2 regions of the Ureibacillus thermophilus genome follow, and region 2 is predicted to be linked to the other one. Evidence: riboswitches for the same ligand, from Rfam matches in the RefSeq annotation. Region 2 holds a riboswitch; the other holds the start of a gene.
The links. A riboswitch is a leader RNA that binds a small molecule or an ion and turns the genes downstream of it on or off. The one in region 2 is predicted to bind glycine.
Positions count from the first base shown of each region.

Region 1 (9,761 bases), 1.1 Mb from region 2:
GCACCGTAAAGAACTCGTCCGGCTGGCACAAATTTCAACGAAGCTAATTGTTCATAAAACTTTTGGAACCATTCTTTGCGCTTCTCTTCCGTTTTTTCAACAGCCGCTAAACCAGTAGCATTTCGTTTTGCAATCTGTTCATAAAAAATTTCAAGCGGTTTTTCAATGACATCAAGGGAACGTACAATGATGCCTGTTTCCTGTTCTTTCGGATCATCCAGCACATTGCGATATTCCTCTTCAATTAAAATTTCCGCTTTATTGTCTTCCCAATCAATTGATTGAATATACCCTAAACCGCGGGCTGGAAATTTTGGATCTTCTTTAATCGTCAAAACGACAAAATCTCCAGGCTTTAATGTCTTTTTTTCCGTATCCTTGAAGGAATATCGGTCAATCATGACAAGTCTCGATACACCTTTATGCGTAATGTGCATATCCGGAGTTATCGGATGGACTTGCGGAAATTGCTCTATATCCTTGTTCAATTGATCAATGAGGATGGTCGTATACGTCATTACCATCTGCCAGCCTCCCTTAGTACATCTATAATTTATCTAAAATAATACCGTATTAAAACAATAAAATACAATATATTGTATGTCCACTGAAAAGAACATACAATATATTGTTAGTTGTAATTACTTAAAAAAGATTACCTCATATTGAGAGACCTTTCAAGAGTTGATTTTTTATTAAATCTATGAATGCATTGAAAAATCTAGCTTTAGAGCAAATTGTTAAATTTTTATCGCAATTTTAGACATTTATTTTCTAAAATTCCACTCGTCATTTGCATACTTTTCTTCTTCAATTTTTCTTACATAATTCTTTTGTTCTTCTGTCAATTCATATGGGACTAAATCGATTTGCAAAGCCTCTTCAAACCCTTTTTTGAACGCATCAATGCATTCCTCAATGGTAATTCGGCGGGTTGTGAGCCGGTTGATGGCAACGGCTCTCTCAGGTAAATGGATGCGCATTCTATTTTTCGCTTCTTCTGAAGGAAAATTAAATAAAGACAACAGCTTGTCCTCATCAAGGTCCAATAAAATCGCACCGTGCTGCAACACAACACCTTTTTGTCTAGTTTGTGCACTGCCAGCGACTTTTTTACCTTCTACAACAAGTTCATACCAGCTTGGGGCATCAAAACATACCGCGCTTTTCGGCTTTTTCAACGCTTCCTGTTTCTCTCCAGTATCCGGAATGCTGAAATAGGCATCCAACCCCAAATTATGGAAACCTTTCAATAAACCTTCACTTAAAAAGCGATAAGCTTCTGTCACCGTTTCAGGCAAGTTTGGATATTGTTCAGTCACGATGATGCTGTATGTTAATTCACTGTCATGCAATACGGCTCTTCCCCCGGTCGGTCTTCTGACAAACCCAATATTTTGCGCTTTTAACGCTTCCAAATTGATATCCTGCACCTTTTGGAAGTAGCCGATGGAAAGCGTCGGCGGATTCCACTGATAAAAGCGAATCACCGGCGGAATTTCCCCTTTGCTGTGGAAATCAAGCAGCGCTTCATCTAAAGCCATATTATAAGATGGACTGCATGGCCCCGAATTAATAAAATACCATTTTGTTTTCATTCGTTTCCCACCTCACAACTAACTCATTGTATCAAACTGAATGGACGAATGCCACTTTCTTAGAACAGGAAATTGAAAGAGCTCAAATGAATTATGTAGCTTGCACCAAAAACATTCCATTTAGCTTAGATCAAAAAGTTGAACTTAAACAATTAGACAGCATTTAACAGAGATGACTGCATCGGATTTTTAATTATTTTTTACATAAAAAAAGAACACTTATTCTATTACTTCTTTGTTTTTTGTTACTTTCATATAAGGTAAGTAACCTCAATTCCAAAAGTTAATATCGACACGAATAAAAGGTTTTATATAGTTGATAGAATTCGCTTCGAAAGACGAATGAAAATTTCATTTGGTATTCATCTGCAAAACTCAAAATATAAAATATTCTAAATAGTTTTACAACTTATAAAAAAATGGTAATATAAGTTATATTAATTTATTTTGAAAGGGGCTAATCAAATGTCTAGAAAAACACATACTGCTGCGAAAGCGGTAGAAACGCTATTCGTCAACCAATTTACAAACGGCATTTTAAATCCTGAAGATGAAATGCTGGGACCTGTACGTGATGGTGGCACAATTATTGCAAATACCGCCCCCGGTTGTTGGGGTCCGATGATTACGCCATCGATTCGCGGTGGACATGAAGTAACAAAACCTGTATATGTTGAAGGTGCTGAAGTTGGTGACGCGATTGCCATAAAAATCAAATCCATCGAAGTGAAATCAATCGCCACAGCATCCGGTCATGATGTGACAATTTCAGATCGTTTCATCGGCGATCCGTTTGTAGCTGGAAAATGCCCGAATTGTGGAGAAATTGCACCAAAGACAGTATTAAAAGGAATCGGCCAATCAGCTGTACGATGTGCCAACTGTGGATCAGAAGCTTCACCTTTTAAAATCGATCATGGCTACACTATGACCTTCCATCCCAAAGTTCCCATTGGTGTCACAGTACCAAAAGAAACGGCAGAAAAAATCGCTGAACAATCATACAAATATATGCGTATTCCTGAAAACTCTCAGCAAAACCCCATTACCACTTTTGCTCCAGGCGACTTAGTCGGTGCCATCGCTCGAATGCGCCCATTTCTGGGACAATTAGGGACAACCCCTTCAATTGCCTTGCCTGATTCACACAACGCTGGAGACTTCGGATCCTTTTTAATTGGAGCACCCCACGAATACAGCGTAACAAAAGAGGAATTGGATACACACCGTACAGATGGTCATATGGATATAAGCCGGGTACGTAAAGGAGCCATCCTAATTTGTCCGGTAAAAGTTCCGGGTGGTGGCGTTTATGTGGGAGATATGCACGCAATGCAAGGGGATGGAGAAATCGCCGGTCATACAACAGACGTTGCGGGACTTGTGGAACTGGAAGTACATGTATTAAAAGGATTGACCATTGAAGGACCGATTTTACTACCAAATATAGAAGATTTACCATACACAGCCAAACCATTTTCAAAAGAAGAACTCATTGCCGCACAAAAATTGGCAAAAACGTTTGGCTTTGAAACCCTTGAGGAATCTCTCCCTCTTTCCTTTATTGGTACGGGTGAAAACTTAAACATCGCAACAGACAACGCATTAAACCGTGCAGCCAATTTATTGGATATGTCGGTACCCGAAGTCATGAACCGCGCTACAATTAATGGATCAATCGAAATTGGACGCCATCCAGGTGTTGTGACAGCAACCTTCTTGATTCCAAAGAACAAGTTACAAAAATTGAATCTGCTCGAATTAGCCGAAGAACAATATGAAACTGAAAAATAGCCATTTCAACTTCTGATGATTGGAATCTCTCATCTCGCCCAAAATAACCATCCTATTTCATCCAGTTATTCGCTTCCCACATTCTTTGTCAAACAGTATTTTAAGATATTCCCGTTTATTTCAATTCCTATATAGAAAAGTCGTTGTCAACTTCCGGCAAAATTGATGTTCTAAAAAAATCTTTCCAACTATATACAATAGACCCAATCAAAAAGGCCGAACGATGAATCGTTTCGGCTCTTTTGATTGGATTGTGTTTTTCAATAGTACATCTGCATGATTTCCCCAATTCCAAGGAGTTTTGCAGTCGTTTAGATCTCCGTGTAAAACAAAGTGTGTGAGCAATATTTATAAATGGCTATCAATCATTGAGGCTAAAGAAATTCCTAGCATTATGCCCTATTCTTATTTATAATGTTCTTGTAATAGAAAGGAGATATTTTGAAGTGGCAACAGTATTATATACGATTGCAATTATACTAGGTGCTATCATTATCTATGTACTCATTAGCTCATTCCGATTGAAAAAAGCTGTCACAAATTTGACGCAGGAGGAATTTATTAAAGGCTATCGAAAAGCTCAGTTGATTGACGTTCGCGAAACAAAAGAATTCGAATCGGGCCACATTTTAGGGGCTCGCAATATTCCTTTCACCCAATTGCGTCAACGTTACAAAGAAATTCGACCAGATTTACCTGTCTATTTATATTGCCAAAATATGACAAGAAGTTCCCGGGCAGCTTTATTCTTAAAGAAAAAAGGCTACAACCAGCTTTATCAACTACAAGGCGGTTTTAAAACTTGGACAGGAAAAGTGAAAACAAAAAATTAACTTTCTCGTTATGTTTATTCTGATACGTCTATCTTATGAAAACATATAAAAATCATATAAAAATATCCATGAGGGCTAAGCTCATGGATATTTTTTATTATTGTTTTTGGTAACGCAAAATCGGATGTCTTGCCGCTTGAGTTTCATCTAAACGGCTTACAACGGTTGTATGAGGCGCTTCTTGTACAATCGAAGGGTTTTCTTCCGCTTCTTTTGCAATTTGAATTAAGGCATCACAGAAGGCATCTAAAGTTTCTTTTGATTCCGTTTCCGTTGGCTCAATCATCATGCCCTCTTCCACGATAAGCGGGAAGTAAATCGTCGGCGGATGATAGCCGAAATCAAGAAGCCGTTTAGCAATATCCAACGTGCGAACGCCAAGTTTTTTCTGACGGCGGCCAGATAATACGAATTCGTGTTTGCAATGGCGATCATATGGCAAATCGAAATATGGTGCCAGTCTTCTCATCATGTAGTTGGCATTTAACACCGCATATTCTGTTACCAATTTTAATCCTTCAGGCCCCATGGAGCGAATATAGGCATAGGCTCTCACATTGATGCCGAAGTTGCCGTAGAATGGTTTGACGCGGCCGATGGATTGTGGACGGTCGTAATCAAAATGGAATGTGCCATCTTCTTTTTTCACAAGCACTGGTTTTGGCAAGAAAGGAATTAAATCTTTTTTCACCCCTACTGGACCAGAACCGGGACCTCCACCACCGTGCGGACCTGTAAAAGTTTTGTGCAAGTTTAAGTGAACGCAGTCAAATCCCATATCGCCAGGACGCACTTTCGACATAATGGCATTGAGGTTTGCCCCGTCATAATACACTTTCCCGCCAACACTATGGACGATTTCAGCAATTTCGACAATATGTTCTTCAAATAAACCAAGGGTATTTGGATTTGTAAGCATGAGTGCCGCTGTATCTTTTCCAACGACGCGGCGCAAATCTTCCAAGTCAACTAATCCATTTTCGTCTGATTTCACTGTGACGATTTCAAATCCTGCAACTGCTGCACTAGCAGGGTTTGTACCATGGGCAGAGTCAGGAACAATGACTTTATTTCGATGTCCTTCTCCATTTGCTTCATGATATGCTCGAATCATCATTAACGCTGTCCATTCCCCATGGGCGCCGGCAGCAGGCTGCAATGTGACTTCATCCATACCGGTAATTTCTTTTAAAGCCGTTTGCAGCTCATACATTAACTCCATTGCCCCTTGGATAGTCGATTCATCTTGCAAAGGATGAATATTGGCAAATCCTGAGAAGCGGGCAACTTCTTCATTTACTTTTGGATTATATTTCATTGTACATGAGCCAAGTGGATAAAAGCCGGAATCCACCCCATGATTGCGGCGGGAAAGCGCTGTATAGTGACGCATAATATCCAGTTCTGAAACTTCAGGAAGTTCAGCTGGCTCTTCGCGTATATATTCTTGTGGAATCAGTTCAGAAAGCTCCACTTCTGGCACATCCAACTCTGGCAAACTGTAGCCGATGCGCCCTTCTTTCGAAATTTCAAAAATGAGCGGTTGATTTTCGTTATGCATTGTAAGCCCCCATTTCCTGTACGAGTTGGTCGATTTCTTCTTTCGTACGCAATTCTGTAACAGCGATTAGCACATGGTTTTCTAACTGCGGATAATCACGGCCTAAATCGTAGCCGCCAATAATGCCTTTTTCTAATAATTTTTGATTGATTTCACTTACTGGCTTATTGACCTTCACAACGATTTCGTTGAAGTGAGAACCTTGGAATGGAACGGTAAAGCCAGCTTGTTCAAATGCATTTTTTGCATAACGAGTTTTCATAATATTTTGCGTTGCCATTTCTTGAATGCCCCGTTTGCCTAATGCCGTCATTGCAACAGAAGCAGCAAGGGCAAGCAATGCTTGGTTGGAGCAAATGTTGGAAGTTGCTTTCTCACGGCGAATATGCTGCTCGCGGGCCTGCAATGTCAACACGAAGCCGCGACGGCCTTCTTGGTCTACCGTTTGACCGACAAGACGCCCTGGAACTTTCCGCATTAATTTGGAAGTTGTGGCAAAATATCCGCAGTGCGGCCCACCAAAATTTTCAGGAATCCCAAATGGCTGCACATCTCCAACGGTAATATCCGCACCAAGTTTTCCAGGAGGCGTTAAAATGCCTAATGCAAGCGGATTAGCTGAAACGATGAATAACGCTTTTGCTTCATGAGCAAGGTCGCCGATTTTTTTAATATCTTCAATTTGACCAAAGAAGTTTGGATACTGTACCATCACCCCGGCTGTTTGCTCATCAAGCAGGGACTTAAGCGCTTCGATATCTGTGGCTCCATCCTTGATTGGCGCTTCCACTACTTCAATGGATTGGCCGTAAGCATATGTTTTCACCACTTCACGGTATTCCGGATGAATCGCTTCAGAAACGATAAGTTTTTTGCGTCGAGTTGAACCAGCGGCAAGCATCCCTGCTTCAGCGAGCGCCGTTCCGCCATCATACATAGAGGAGTTTGCCAAATCCATGCCCGTTAATTCGGCAATCATCGTTTGGAATTCAAAAATTGCCTGCAATTCCCCTTGTGAAATTTCCGGCTGGTAAGGCGTGTAAGCTGTGTAAAATTCAGAACGGGAAATGACGTGATCAACGATGGCAGGTTTATAGTGATTGTAGACGCCTGCACCTAAAAATGAAACAGCCGTTTCCGTATTCGTATTTTTATCTGCTAATGCTTTTAGTTCTTTCAATAATGCAGACTCAGAGATTGCCTCTTTAATATTGTAAAGCCCTTTAAAACGAACCTCTTCTGGAATGTCCGAAAATAAATCGTCAATGCTTTCTACCCCGATTGTAGCAAGCATTTCTTGTTTATCTTGTTCCGTCATTGGAAGATATCGATGTTTCATTTTTTGACCTCCATGTATTATTTTTCCCGCTTATAAAATGGTTTCGGCACAACTTGCGCTTTTACCTTCTTATTTCGAATTTCCACATCCACTTCTGTGCCAATGTCTGTATATTGGATGTCCAACAAGGCAAGTCCTAAATTTCTCTTTGTGGAAGGCACCTGTGTTCCCGTTGTGACAACGCCGATTTCTTGATCTCCTTTAAAGACTTTATAGCCATGGCGAGGGATTCCCTTTTCAATCATTTCAATCCCTACAAGTTTTCTTGAAAGTCCTTGTTCTTTCTGCTTTATAAGTACAGACTTGCCGATAAAGTCCGACTCTTTTTGAAGTTTCACAGCAAAGCCAATGCCTGCTTCAAGAGGAGAAATTTCTTCCGATAATTCTTGTCCGTAAAGTGGAAGGCATGCTTCAAAACGAAGGGTATCACGAGCGCCAAGGCCGCATGGAATAAGCCCGTCCTCTTTTCCTGCTTCTAATAAGCGATTCCATAATGCAACAATGGCTTTCGGTTCCCCATAAAGTTCAAAACCATCTTCCCCTGTATAGCCGCTCCGAGAAAGCAGTACAGAATAACCGCCAATATCGACAGAAGATTTAAATTGGAACGGTTTAATTTCTGACAATTGTGTATTTGTTAATTTTTGCAATATTTTTTCTGAAAGAGGGCCTTGAACAGCAATCATGGCGTACTCATCGGATTTGTTTGTAATTTTTACATCGCCTTGTGCATGCTTTTTCAGCCATTCAAAATCTTTTTCGATATTTGCCGCATTGACAACAAGCAAGTATTGATGTTCTTTAAGATGATAAACAATTAAATCATCCACCACCCCGCCATGTTCATAGCACATAACATTATATTGTGCACCACCGACAGAAATTTTAGAAATATCATTGGAACACAATGTTTGAAGGTATGAGAGGGAATCTTCCCCTTCGACAATAATCTCTCCCATATGCGAAACATCAAAAAGACCAGCACGGTTTCTTACAGCTTCATGTTCCTCTTTAATCGATGAAAATTGCACTGGCAATTCCCACCCGCCAAAATCAATGGTTTTTGCTCCATATTTTGCGTACTCATCATATAACGGGGTTCTTTTTAATTCTCCCATCGAGAAACCTCCCTTGAATGATTGGTTAAAAACATATTCATAAATAATATTAGGTAAAAAAGGACAGAAAATCCCCCTTGTTTTGGGAATTCTCTGTCCTTTCACCTGAAAGTTACACCTGCAGTATTGGCAAGCAGGCTTTCCTCTTGGGTGGCTGAAAATCAGCACTCTCCAGAGTTGCGTCCCGTACGAGTCTTTTTGCCTGAGAGATTCATAGTTCCACTACTTGCTCCTTCGGCGACGTAAAAACGTTCTCTCCCCGCACAATCATCCGCTCAATATGAAATTTTTTCATTCATAGATATCTTTGGAAATATCCTAACATTGAATAGAAAAGAAGGCAACATTTTTTTAAAATTCCGCTAAAAATACGAACATTTTTCTAAAATAATTTTATGTTTATTCGCCTTTTAATCGATTCACTTGGAAAGCCATATAATTGACGATTTGCCGCATGCTGCGATTATGGGTAAAGACACGGATATGAGCAGCTCTTCGATAAAATTTCCGTCTGTAATAAAATAGCCGCTCCAATTCTTTTTTCGTTGACCGTTGTACAATTGGTCGATTTTTATCATTTTTGATTCGATTATAAATATCTTCAAAAGGAGCATCGAGAAAAAAGACTAAACCTGTTTTTCTCATAATTTGCCGGTTTTCTGGCCTCATCGCAACACCGCCGCCCGTCGCAATGATGCATGCTTCGTCGCGGAAATTTTTTAAAAATTCCGTCTCTAAATTTCGAAAATGCTCCTCACCGTATTTTTCGAATATTTCTGGAATCGACATGCCTTGTTGCCTTACGATTTCTTTATCCATATCGTAAAAAGGCAATCTTAATGTGTAGCTTAATCGGCGTCCGATTGCACTTTTACCGCATCCCATGAATCCTACCAAATAGATTTTCCTCATTTTTTGACACCTTTCTGCACAAAACTCTCAACTATCTATTCAATAAATTAATCGTAGCACGAACATAGATGTTTTCCAATGAATTAATGATTGAAAATTGAGTTAAATAGGATGTGCTATAAAAGATTACAAAAGAGGTGACAAAAAACAATAATAGAATTGCGATGGGATACATTATTCCTTTTTCATTTTTCAACATATTGGATAAACAACTCTCTCTCCTTTACAATACCATTTAAAAACTCTATCTTAACCGTCAGAAAAGGATCAGAGATGGAAAAATCGACATTTTTGATGCCCATGAGCAAAGGTACGTATCCTTTATTGTTTATCTGAAGCCGCAGCACGTCTGAAATTTTGTCAATTTTTATGTTCTCCGCCGACGAATCTACAATATATAAAGCATTCCCCGTTTGATAAATCTCTTCAATTTCCAGCAAATATTGTTGAAAATCTTGGATAAAAATTTCCCATTCTATAGATTCTTCTGTAAAAAAACTTGCATTCCAATGTTGAATTAGAAGATAAAAACCTATCGCCAATTGAGTAAATAGCGCAAAAACCACTAATTGAAAAAGCGCTTCGATGAGGGTAAATCCTTTCTGA
Region 1 covers NZ_CP036528.1:1,879,402-1,889,162, reverse strand. Annotated here, with positions in the region: gene DKZ56_RS09345 (vitamin B12-dependent ribonucleotide reductase) at 1-524, opposite strand, end outside; gene DKZ56_RS09340 (lipoate--protein ligase family protein) at 768-1,598, opposite strand; gene DKZ56_RS09335 (acetamidase/formamidase family protein) at 2,064-3,392, shown strand; gene DKZ56_RS09330 (rhodanese-like domain-containing protein) at 3,839-4,225, shown strand; gene gcvPB (aminomethyl-transferring glycine dehydrogenase subunit GcvPB) at 4,323-5,786, opposite strand; gene gcvPA (aminomethyl-transferring glycine dehydrogenase subunit GcvPA) at 5,779-7,125, opposite strand; gene gcvT (glycine cleavage system aminomethyltransferase GcvT) at 7,143-8,243, opposite strand; glycine riboswitch at 8,335-8,420, opposite strand; glycine riboswitch at 8,424-8,514, opposite strand; gene DKZ56_RS09310 (shikimate kinase) at 8,643-9,155, opposite strand; gene comGF (competence type IV pilus minor pilin ComGF) at 9,341-9,761, opposite strand, start outside.
Region 1: it holds a riboswitch for glycine, as region 2 does, so the genes downstream of both, gcvT (glycine cleavage system aminomethyltransferase GcvT) here and DKZ56_RS04080 (ACT domain-containing protein) in region 2, are expected to answer to the same signal.

Region 2 (9,761 bases):
TAGGGATAGAATTCTTGGTTAACGGGGGAAATTTAGGATGTTATCGAAGCGTACTGACAATAAGGATAATCGCCAAAATCGTGAAGATAATCGCCGAAGTGGAGAGGATAATCGCCACTTCAAAGAAAATAATCGCCAAGCGCAAAAAACTAGGTAATAGAGAATGCGGATAATCGCCAAAATTATGAAGATAATTGCCGAAGCTGGAAGGATAATCGCCACTTCAAAGAAAATAATCGCCAAGCGCAAAAAACTAGAGAATAGGAAGAGCGAATAATCGCCAAACACGAAAATACTGATAAAGCAATAAAAAAGAGCGAAATCGAAAACTTTCGCTCTTTTCTTTATTAATTCCCCAACGCTTGCAATGGAGCTGGAATGCGGCCGCCGCGGCGAATGATTTTTTCGGAGCTGAATGGATTTACTCCTATTACTGGCGCTCGTCCTAAAAGTCCTCCGAATTCGACCATATCGCCTTCTTTTGCTCCTGGAACAGGGATGACACGTACAGCAGTCGTTTTCTTATTAATCATTCCAATGGCTGCCTCATCAGCAATCATGGCAGAGATGGTGCTGGCAGGTGCATCGCCAGTAATCGCAATCATATCAAGTCCAACTGAACATACGCAAGTCATTGCTTCCAATTTTGAAAGTGATAGTGCTCCTTCTTCAATCCCGCGGATCATGCCGTTATCTTCACTGACTGGGATGAAGGCGCCACTTAAACCGCCAACATAAGATGAAGCCATGGCCCCGCCCTTTTTCACCGCATCATTCATTAAGGCAAGGGCAGCAATAGTACCGTGAGTTCCAACCCGCTCAAGGCCGATTTCTTCAAGAATTTCAGCCACACTGTCGTTCATAGCATTTGTTGGAGCAAGGGATAAGTCCATAATGCCAAATGGAACACCTAAGCGTTTTGCCACTTCCCGGCCGATTAATTCCCCGGCACGTGTGATTTTAAATGCGGTTTTCTTTATAATTTCCGCTACTTCTCCTAAATCCGCATCTGGATAGCGTTTCAGTGCATTGAGCACCACTCCGGGACCGGAAACGCCGACATTGAGCACGGCTTCTCCTTCGCCAGAACCAAGGAAAGCGCCGGCCATAAAAGGATTATCTTCCACAGGATTGCAGAAGACAACAAGCTTTGCACAGCCAAGGCCGGATTTGTCTTTTGTCAGTTCGGCCGTTTCTTTAATGATTTCCCCTAATTGGCGAACCGCATCCATGTTGATTCCAGCTTTTGTGGTGCCGACAGAAATGGAAGCGCAAACCCGCTCAGTAGATGCCAAGGCTTCTGGAAGAGCCTCAAACAACACTTGGTCGCCTTTTGCGATGCCTTTGTGGACAAGGGCGGAAAATCCACCGATAAAATCAACACCAAGGGTAAACGCAGCCTGATCCAATGTTTTGGCAAGTTCCACTGCTTGTTCTTTTGTCGCATTGCCAAGAAGGTCGGCAATTGGCGTTATCGCAATCCTTTTATTAATAATTGGAATACCGTATTCTTTTTCGACTTTTTCAGCAGTCGATTTTAAATCTTTCGCGTAATCGGTGATTTTATCATAGATTTTTTGCTTCATTTTATCGAAATCTGAATCCGCACAATCCCGGAGATTAATCCCCATTGTGACGGTGCGTATGTCCAAATTTTCAGTTCGAACCATTCGGATTGTTTCTAACATTTCATGAATTTCAAAGTTCATGTTTGCACATCCTTTCACACACGATGCATTGCTCGGAAAATTTCTTCCAGTTGTACAGTAATGACAACCCCGATGGATTTTCCAAGGTCATTCAGTTCCTGTTGCAAAGATTCTAAATCTTTTAGTTCAGTTACGTCAATGACCATCATCATGGTGAAGAAGTCTTGTAAAATAGTTTGACTAATATCTAAAATGTTAATATTTCGTTCGGCAAGCACGGTTGTGACTTTTGCAATAATTCCGACTTGGTCTTTCCCAATAACGCTGACAATAGCTTTTCTCATTTGTATCACCTCTATTGATGTAATAAAAAAAGAGATTGGTTTTCCCAATCTCAAAAGCACAAGAACAATAACGGTTTTATCATTCTTCTGTCCTTTTGCCTGAGATTGTGAATCCTTCGGCGCCACAGATGTGGTCTCTCCAGAAGCTGCTCCTGACTGTAGTGTTACCCACAGCATTCATCGCTACACCTATTCAATTCGATACTAGATGATACTAACACCTTTGTTGAAATTGGTCAACTCACATTAATTGAAATATTAAAAGATTTTAATAATTTTGTTGAAATATGTATGTTTTTTTATATATATAAAGGGGAATAGATTTAATGAAACTTTAGAATTTTGCGGTCTTTCTCATTGACAATAAAATTCAGGCATGATATATTTATCTTGAATTCAAAATAAATTGATTCAAGATTTTTTAATCATATATATCTCGAATTCAGAATAAAATAAACTGGGAGGAATGAAAGATGGCAAAATGGGTTATTGATAAAGCGCATTCAGAAATTGGTTTTGAAGTGAGACACATGATGGTATCAAAAGTAAGAGGGCATTTTGAGTCTTATGAAGCGGAGATTGAAGCGGACGATTTAACAGATTTAACAAATGGAAAAGTTTCATTTACATTTGATGTGGCAAGCATCAATACAAAATTGGCAGATCGCGACAATCACCTAAAATCTGCAGACTTTTTTGATGTGGAAAAATATCCAACAATTACATTTAAATCAACAGAAGTGAAGAAAAAAGATGATGATGAATATGAAGTGACAGGGGATTTAACAATTAAAGATGTTACAAAACCAGTCACATTCAAAGTAGAATTCAATGGAAAAGGGAAAAATCCTTGGGGTGTTGAAGTTTACGGTTTTGAAGCAGAAGCGAAAATCAACCGTGAAGATTTCGGGCTTACTTGGAATGCAATGCTTGAAACAGGTGGCGTGTTAGTGGGCAAAGATGTGAAAATTAAAGCTGCATTGGAAGTAAACCCTGCAAGTGAATAAGTTGGATGAAAGCCGATACCTAATAAGGTCGGCTTTTTTATATGCCCATTTGCAGAAAGCGATATAGCTAAAAAAAGAGCGAATTTTTCATTCGCTCTTTTGATTTAATAAACTATGCTTTCTTCCATACGTAAAATACACGATTAAACCAATTATCATCCAGATGAAGCATGTGAGAAATGTAAAGGAAGATAATTGGGTAATGATGAACACGCAAAGGATGAATGAAAGAATCGGTACAATAGGAAATAAAGGTACTTTAAATCCTTCGTTTAATTCTTGAAGGTTCATTTTTCTTACAAAGATGACGCCGATCGATACGGCTGCAAAGGCAATCAAAGTTCCCATATTTACAAGTTCTGCCAATTTATCAATTGGAATAAAGCCGGCAAATAATGAAATAAACAGCGCATAAATCCACGTATTTTTTAATGGAATTTTACGGCGTGGATGAATTTCAGACAGCACTTTTGGAAGCATCCCATCGCGTGCAAAGGAGTACACAAGCCGAGTTCCTCCATACAGCATAACGAAAATCACTGTCATCATACTGATTACGGCCCCTACGGAAATTACGCCGAATACCCAATCTAGGTTTGCCAGCTCCATCGCATAGGCTACCGGATTCCCTACATTCAACTCCGTATACGGCACCATTCCTGTTAGAACGAGGGAAACAGTCACATATAAAATCGTACAAATGACAAGGGTTCCAATAATCCCAATCGGCATATTTCGCTTTGGATTTTTAACTTCCTCGGCCGCCGTGGATACAGCATCAAATCCCAAATAAGCGAAAATCACTAAAGCCGCGCCGGATAAAATCCCTTGGAAGCCAAAAGGAGCAAATGGTTGCCAGTTTTCAGGCTTCACATAAAAAGCTCCGGCAATAATAAAGAGCAAAATAATGCCGATTTTAATAAACACGATAATACGATTCAGCCGGGCAGACTCTTTTACACCTATCGTTAAAACTCCAGCTAAAAGCACAATAATCAGGATGGCCGGCAAATTGACAAAAGTTCCGTTGGCGGGGCTGAAGGAGCCGGACAAAGCTATAGGAATATGAAGTCCGAATCCTTCAATAAGCGATTGGAAATAAGCAGACCATCCTGTCGCTACTGCCGCAACGGCTAAACCATATTCAAGAAGAAGGCTCCAGCCGACGATCCATGCAATCAGTTCGCCAAACAGTACATAGGAATACGTATAAGCGCTGCCAGCCAAAGGGATTGCTGAAGCAAGTTCCGAATAGCATAATGCAGAAAAGGCGCAAACAATCGCCGCTAAAATAAATGAAAAGACGATGGCAGGGCCTGTATGCATGGCTGCAACGGTCCCCGGCAAAATAAAAATTCCTGTGCCGACTACTGCTCCCACTCCGAGAGCAATTAAATCAAAGGCATTCATCGACTTATTAAATTGGGCTTTGTGTTGTTGATTCAACGGTAATTTTCTAAAGAGTTGATTTTTCATAAGTGATCCATTCCTATATTAAAATAATAAAATTTTGATATTTAGAAAAATCTAAAAAGCGCTTTTAGTATAACACTTTTTCGCGTTGAAGTGTTAAAGAATATAAAAGAAATAATATTTAATAAATTAGCAAATTTCTGATAATTTTATTATTACCAAATTATTCTAATATAATTTCTACGATCTATTAATTAAGGTGTCCAATTTTTTTAACTTAATCAAGGTATGTCTAAAAGAAAATTCTCATAAAATCAGACAAATATAATGGGGGAGGGAACCTCGATCAACTTCATGGTTTGCTTAGGTCTCTCGTTATTGCTCTTTGGGATTTTGATGGCGAAATGGACCGCTTTCACATTGGTGATTTCCATTGTTGGCTGTATGGCCATGTTTGGAGGGTTCCTTTTAGATGGACGGACAAAAATAAAAAAGCCATTCCATCACAATGGCTTTACGTTAAACGATAAATGATAAAACGTTCATTCCAAATTTTTTCATTGATTGCAGGAATAGGAATTTCCATCACTTTTTCAAAGGGCGTGGACCGGTTTAAATAATCAAGGTAGTCGATGGTTGGATAATATAAAATCACATCCACTGGCCGTTTCCTTTCTTCTGTTGAACGCATAATATGGTGAAGCGCTTTCATGAAAATGGGCAAGGAAAAGGGGTTAAAAAAATAAAATTTATTTTCGTTCGGCTGAATTGCGTAGTCTTCGGCAAGGCAGCAAAGAAACTGGATATTTTCCTCCTTCTTCCGAAATTTTTTACAATAATTTTCACGGTTTTTTATCGCTTTTTTGATAAATTGTTCGTTCAAATCAATGCCTAAAACAGATGCGTTTGTTTTGTTATGAAGGAAAATGCCAACCCTTCCTAAACCGCATCCAAAATCCACGATGGTGTCATTTTCATTGATGTGATAATGCTTCAACAATTCTTCCAACGCCAAATAAGGAGTCGGCTCATAGCGGTTATAATGGGAAGATTGATAAATGCCATTGTTTATTCCGCAAGTGTCGATATGAAGAAATCGGTCATATGCTGCTTCGTTCATCTTTCTTTCTCCATTCATTTAAAGAGTGCGTTCTCATCATTGGTTGAACATTTATGAACATAGTATAATGGAATCAATGATGGTTTTACAGAGTGAGGAGAACGCATATGTTAAAAAAATTTTTTGGCCGAAAAAATGAACCACTAAAAAATAAAGTCGAATTTTGTGTATCCAATGAAGCCTTTGCCCATCCGGATGTGTACGATGTATTGGAGCAAAGGGAAGATGTCATTGTAGAAGATGCAGGATGCAATTCTTACTGCGAAATTTGCGACTGCCACTATTATGCACTTGTGAACGGAGAACCGGTTGCAGCAGATAGCGCGAAAGAATTATTGGAAAAAATTGAGGAAGCATTAAAGTTGAATTCCGTTCAATAGACGTTGCGAAACTCAAGTAACAGTTCCCGCGCTTTTGCATATATCAAAAGTGAACAAAGTTATGCAATGGAGGGAACGCGATGGCTTATCCCATGTATGGACTTGAACAGCTATTAATCGATGCAATATATTTTTTAGGAATTTTTATTATTGTGGCTACTATTATTTGTGTGATCTCCGGAGCAATTTATAGTTTTTTATATGGAGGCGTTTAAGGATTCCCTTAAGCGTTTTTTTATTGTCAAAAAATATGGCAATCCCATTAGAGGGAATTAAATACTTCTTAAATTGAAGGAGTCATCCATGGAACAAATGAAAGGCAAAGCGTCTAAAATCTTGTTGGAACAAGCATTTCAGCCATTGTATGAAAAAATCGACCGGCCTGAACAGGAAGTAAAAAGTTTGAGAGAAGAATTAAAAACGATCGCATTTCCCTTATTGAAAGCATAAATTATTTTATTTCGCACAAATGAAGGCTACAACTTTAACCACATTATCTCTCTTTTCTATGGCTGTCTGTGAGGACTCATTGTCTTGCGGAACAGCTTTTTTATGAATAAAATATTTTTGTGAAAAAGGCCTATAAAATTGTTTCCTGATTTTCATTTTTAGTTTGTAGTTGAGAAAAATATACTTTATAATTTTGAATTTTTATTCTTGCAAATTTGTAGTATATTAATAAATAGTAAAAAATGATTAATTATTTTAAATGTTCATAAATAGATATAGTATTTTTGATACATTTTTCGATATTAATAAAGGAGCATTAACTTTATATGAATGATAAAAATGTTTCAAAAAAGATGGAGCAATCTTATGACATTCATCAATTAAAGCAGGAGTTAAAAGAATTAAGAGAGCTGAAAGATATCCTTGATAAAACTTCCATCATCATCATTTTGGATGAGCAAGGAAGGATTACATATGTTAACGATTTGTTTTGTGTAACGGCTCAATATTCCAGGGAAGAATTAATTGGAAAAACCCTTCAAGTAGTGAATTCCGGGCATCATTCTAAAGAATTTTTTAAACAACATTGGCATGAAATTTCAAGAGGAAATATTTGGAAAGGTGATATAAAAAATAAAAAGAAAGACGGTACTTATTACTGGGTTCGTTCAACCATTATTCCATTTTTAAATAAGAAAGGGAAACCCTATAAGTATATTGCCATTCAGACGGATATTACGAAAGAAAAGGAATTGGAAGAAGAACTGAAACAATGTAATAAAAAGTACGAATTAATTTCAGAATATATTGAACATTTAGTGGCGCTGGTTGATGAGCAAGGGAAGTTTTACTATATTTCCCCCACATTTAATAAACTCCTGCATGATGATTTGAAACATTTGGAACATCAAAATTTGTTTGATTTAGTACATACAGATGATTTGGATAGGATAAAAAAGGAAATGCAACGATTATTAAAAAATGGAAAGTTCACAACGAAACAGGAATTTCGATTGCTCCATAGTGAAGGAAATTATATTGATGTGGAAGCAAAGTTTAAAATCATTCATGATGAGGATAATGCAAGAAGACCATTTATATTATTGGTGATGAGTGATATCAGTGTTCGAAAAAAAGTAGAGCAAAATATTTATCATTTAGTTTATTACGATAGTATTACCAATTTGCCAAACTGCTCTTACTTTATGAAAGAGCTTCGTTCCTATGTACGGGATATTCAATTAACGAAGGAAAAGTTTGCGATCTTTTGCATTGATTTAGACCATTTTAAATGGATTAATGACGAGCAAGGGCATGATGTAGGGGATATGGTCATTGCAAATGCGGCCAATAATATTAAAGAAGCGCTTCGGGAACAGGATGTTGCGGCCAGAATGAGCAGCGATGAATTTATGGTGCTAGTTAAAAGCATAAAAAATCAAGAAGAAGCGATTGCTATTGTGAAAGCCATTATAGAGAATTTCCGAAAGCCGCTTTATTTGAATGGAAAAGAGTATGTCATTACATGCAGCGTTGGCGTTGTATTTTATCCAGAGCATGGAAAAACGCCAGAAGAGTTGATTAAAAATGCGGATTATGCTTTATCTGAAGTAAAACAAAAAAGTAAAAATAACTATATGATTTTCGATAAGCAGTTTGAAAATGTTTCTTTAGAGCGCCGCATTATCGAAAATACCATGAGAAAAGGGTTGAAAGAACACCAATTCTTTTTAGAATATCAGCCAAAATTCAATATTCAAAACAATCAATTAGTTGGAGTAGAAGCGCTGGTTCGCTGGAATCATCCGGATTTAGGGGAAATCCCTCCAGCAAAGTTTATTTCCCTTGCTGAGGAGACAGGGTTGATTGTTTCGTTGGGAGAATGGATTATAAGAGAGAGTTGTAAACAAGGTAAAGAGTGGCAGGATAAAGGATTTGGTTCCTTTATTGTGGCAGTCAATGTTTCTATGCGCCAATTGGAATCGCCGGATTTTGTTCAAAAAGTCGAGCAAATATTAAATGAGACAGGATTTGATCCTAAGTTGCTTGAATTTGAGTTGACTGAAAGTGTATTAGCGGATTTAAGCAGCATCATACCTGTACTGAAACGCTTGAGAGAGCTTGGCATTCATATTTCTGTCGATGATTTTGGCACAGGCTACAGTTCTTTAAGTTATATTAAACATCTTCCTGTTGATACCCTAAAGGTGGATGCATCATTTATTAAAGACATTCATAATAATGAGGAAAGTAAAGCGATCTTCAAAGCGATTGTAAATATTGCGGATACGATTGGACTAAAAGTGATTGCGGAAGGCATTGAAATGGAAGCGCATGTGGATGCTTTGCTTAATGGCGGATGTACTATTGGTCAGGGATTTTTTTATAGCCGGCCATTGAAGAAGGAAGAGTTTGAAGAATTTATTCAAAGCAGCGGATTTATGTCTTCCAAGTGAAACGAGAATCTCTTGCACTAATCGCAAGGGGTTTTTTGCTTTTATTTGAAAATAATAACTTTTTAAAGAGTTATTTCTATTAAATGATTATAATTGTTGGTTTTAGAAGGAATGAATGAAGGAATATTCACTAATAAATACTATTTTTGAAAAACAGTTCGCCAAACAGCAATTCTCCATAAAAAATAGTCATAATTTATCGAAATATTCTTTTAACAATTGAGGATAAAAGTATTATACTATTTTAATAACAGAAATATTATTCTGAATATTCCACAAAATATTGGAGGCTTTACACTATGACAGAGATTACAATTGAGTTAACAGATAGTCCGAAAGAAAAGCCAGCAGCGGACCAACTTGGCTTTGGACATCATTTTACAGATCATATGTTTATCATGGATTATACAGAAGGAAAAGGCTGGCACGATCCACGCATCGTCCCTTACCAAAAACTTTGCTTAGAGCCATCTTGCATGGTATTCCATTATGGACAAACAGTTTTTGAAGGGTTAAAAGCTTACCGCACACCAGATGGAGGAGTGCAATTATTCCGTCCAGATGCCAATTTCAGACGCCTAAATCATTCAAATGAACGTCTTGTCATTCCACCGGTAGATGAGGAATTTGCTTTAGAAGCGTTGAAAAAATTGGTAGATGTAGACCGCGATTGGGTTCCAGATGCACCAGGCACATCTTTATATATCCGGCCATTCATTATTGCAACAGAACCATTCTTGGGCGTTCATCCATCCAAAAACTACTTATTTATGATTATCATGTCTCCAAGTGGCTCTTACTATAAAGAGGGAATTAACCCAGTGAAAATCTTGGTGGAAGAAAAATATGTCCGCGCCGTTGTTGGAGGTACGGGTGAAGCAAAAACAGGCGGCAACTACGCAAGTTCATTAATTGGACAACTCAACGCAGAAAAAGCAGGCT
Region 2 covers NZ_CP036528.1:823,480-833,240, forward strand. Annotated here, with positions in the region: gene DKZ56_RS04075 (PFL family protein) at 348-1,709, opposite strand; gene DKZ56_RS04080 (ACT domain-containing protein) at 1,724-1,999, opposite strand; glycine riboswitch at 2,071-2,146, opposite strand; gene DKZ56_RS04085 (YceI family protein) at 2,467-3,000, shown strand; gene DKZ56_RS04090 (amino acid permease) at 3,088-4,476, opposite strand; gene DKZ56_RS04095 (class I SAM-dependent methyltransferase) at 4,928-5,533, opposite strand; gene DKZ56_RS04100 (YuzB family protein) at 5,641-5,913, shown strand; gene DKZ56_RS15705 (hypothetical protein) at 5,994-6,128, shown strand; gene DKZ56_RS04105 (hypothetical protein) at 6,217-6,363, shown strand; gene DKZ56_RS04110 (sensor domain-containing protein) at 6,690-8,819, shown strand; gene DKZ56_RS04115 (branched-chain amino acid aminotransferase) at 9,119-9,761, shown strand, end outside.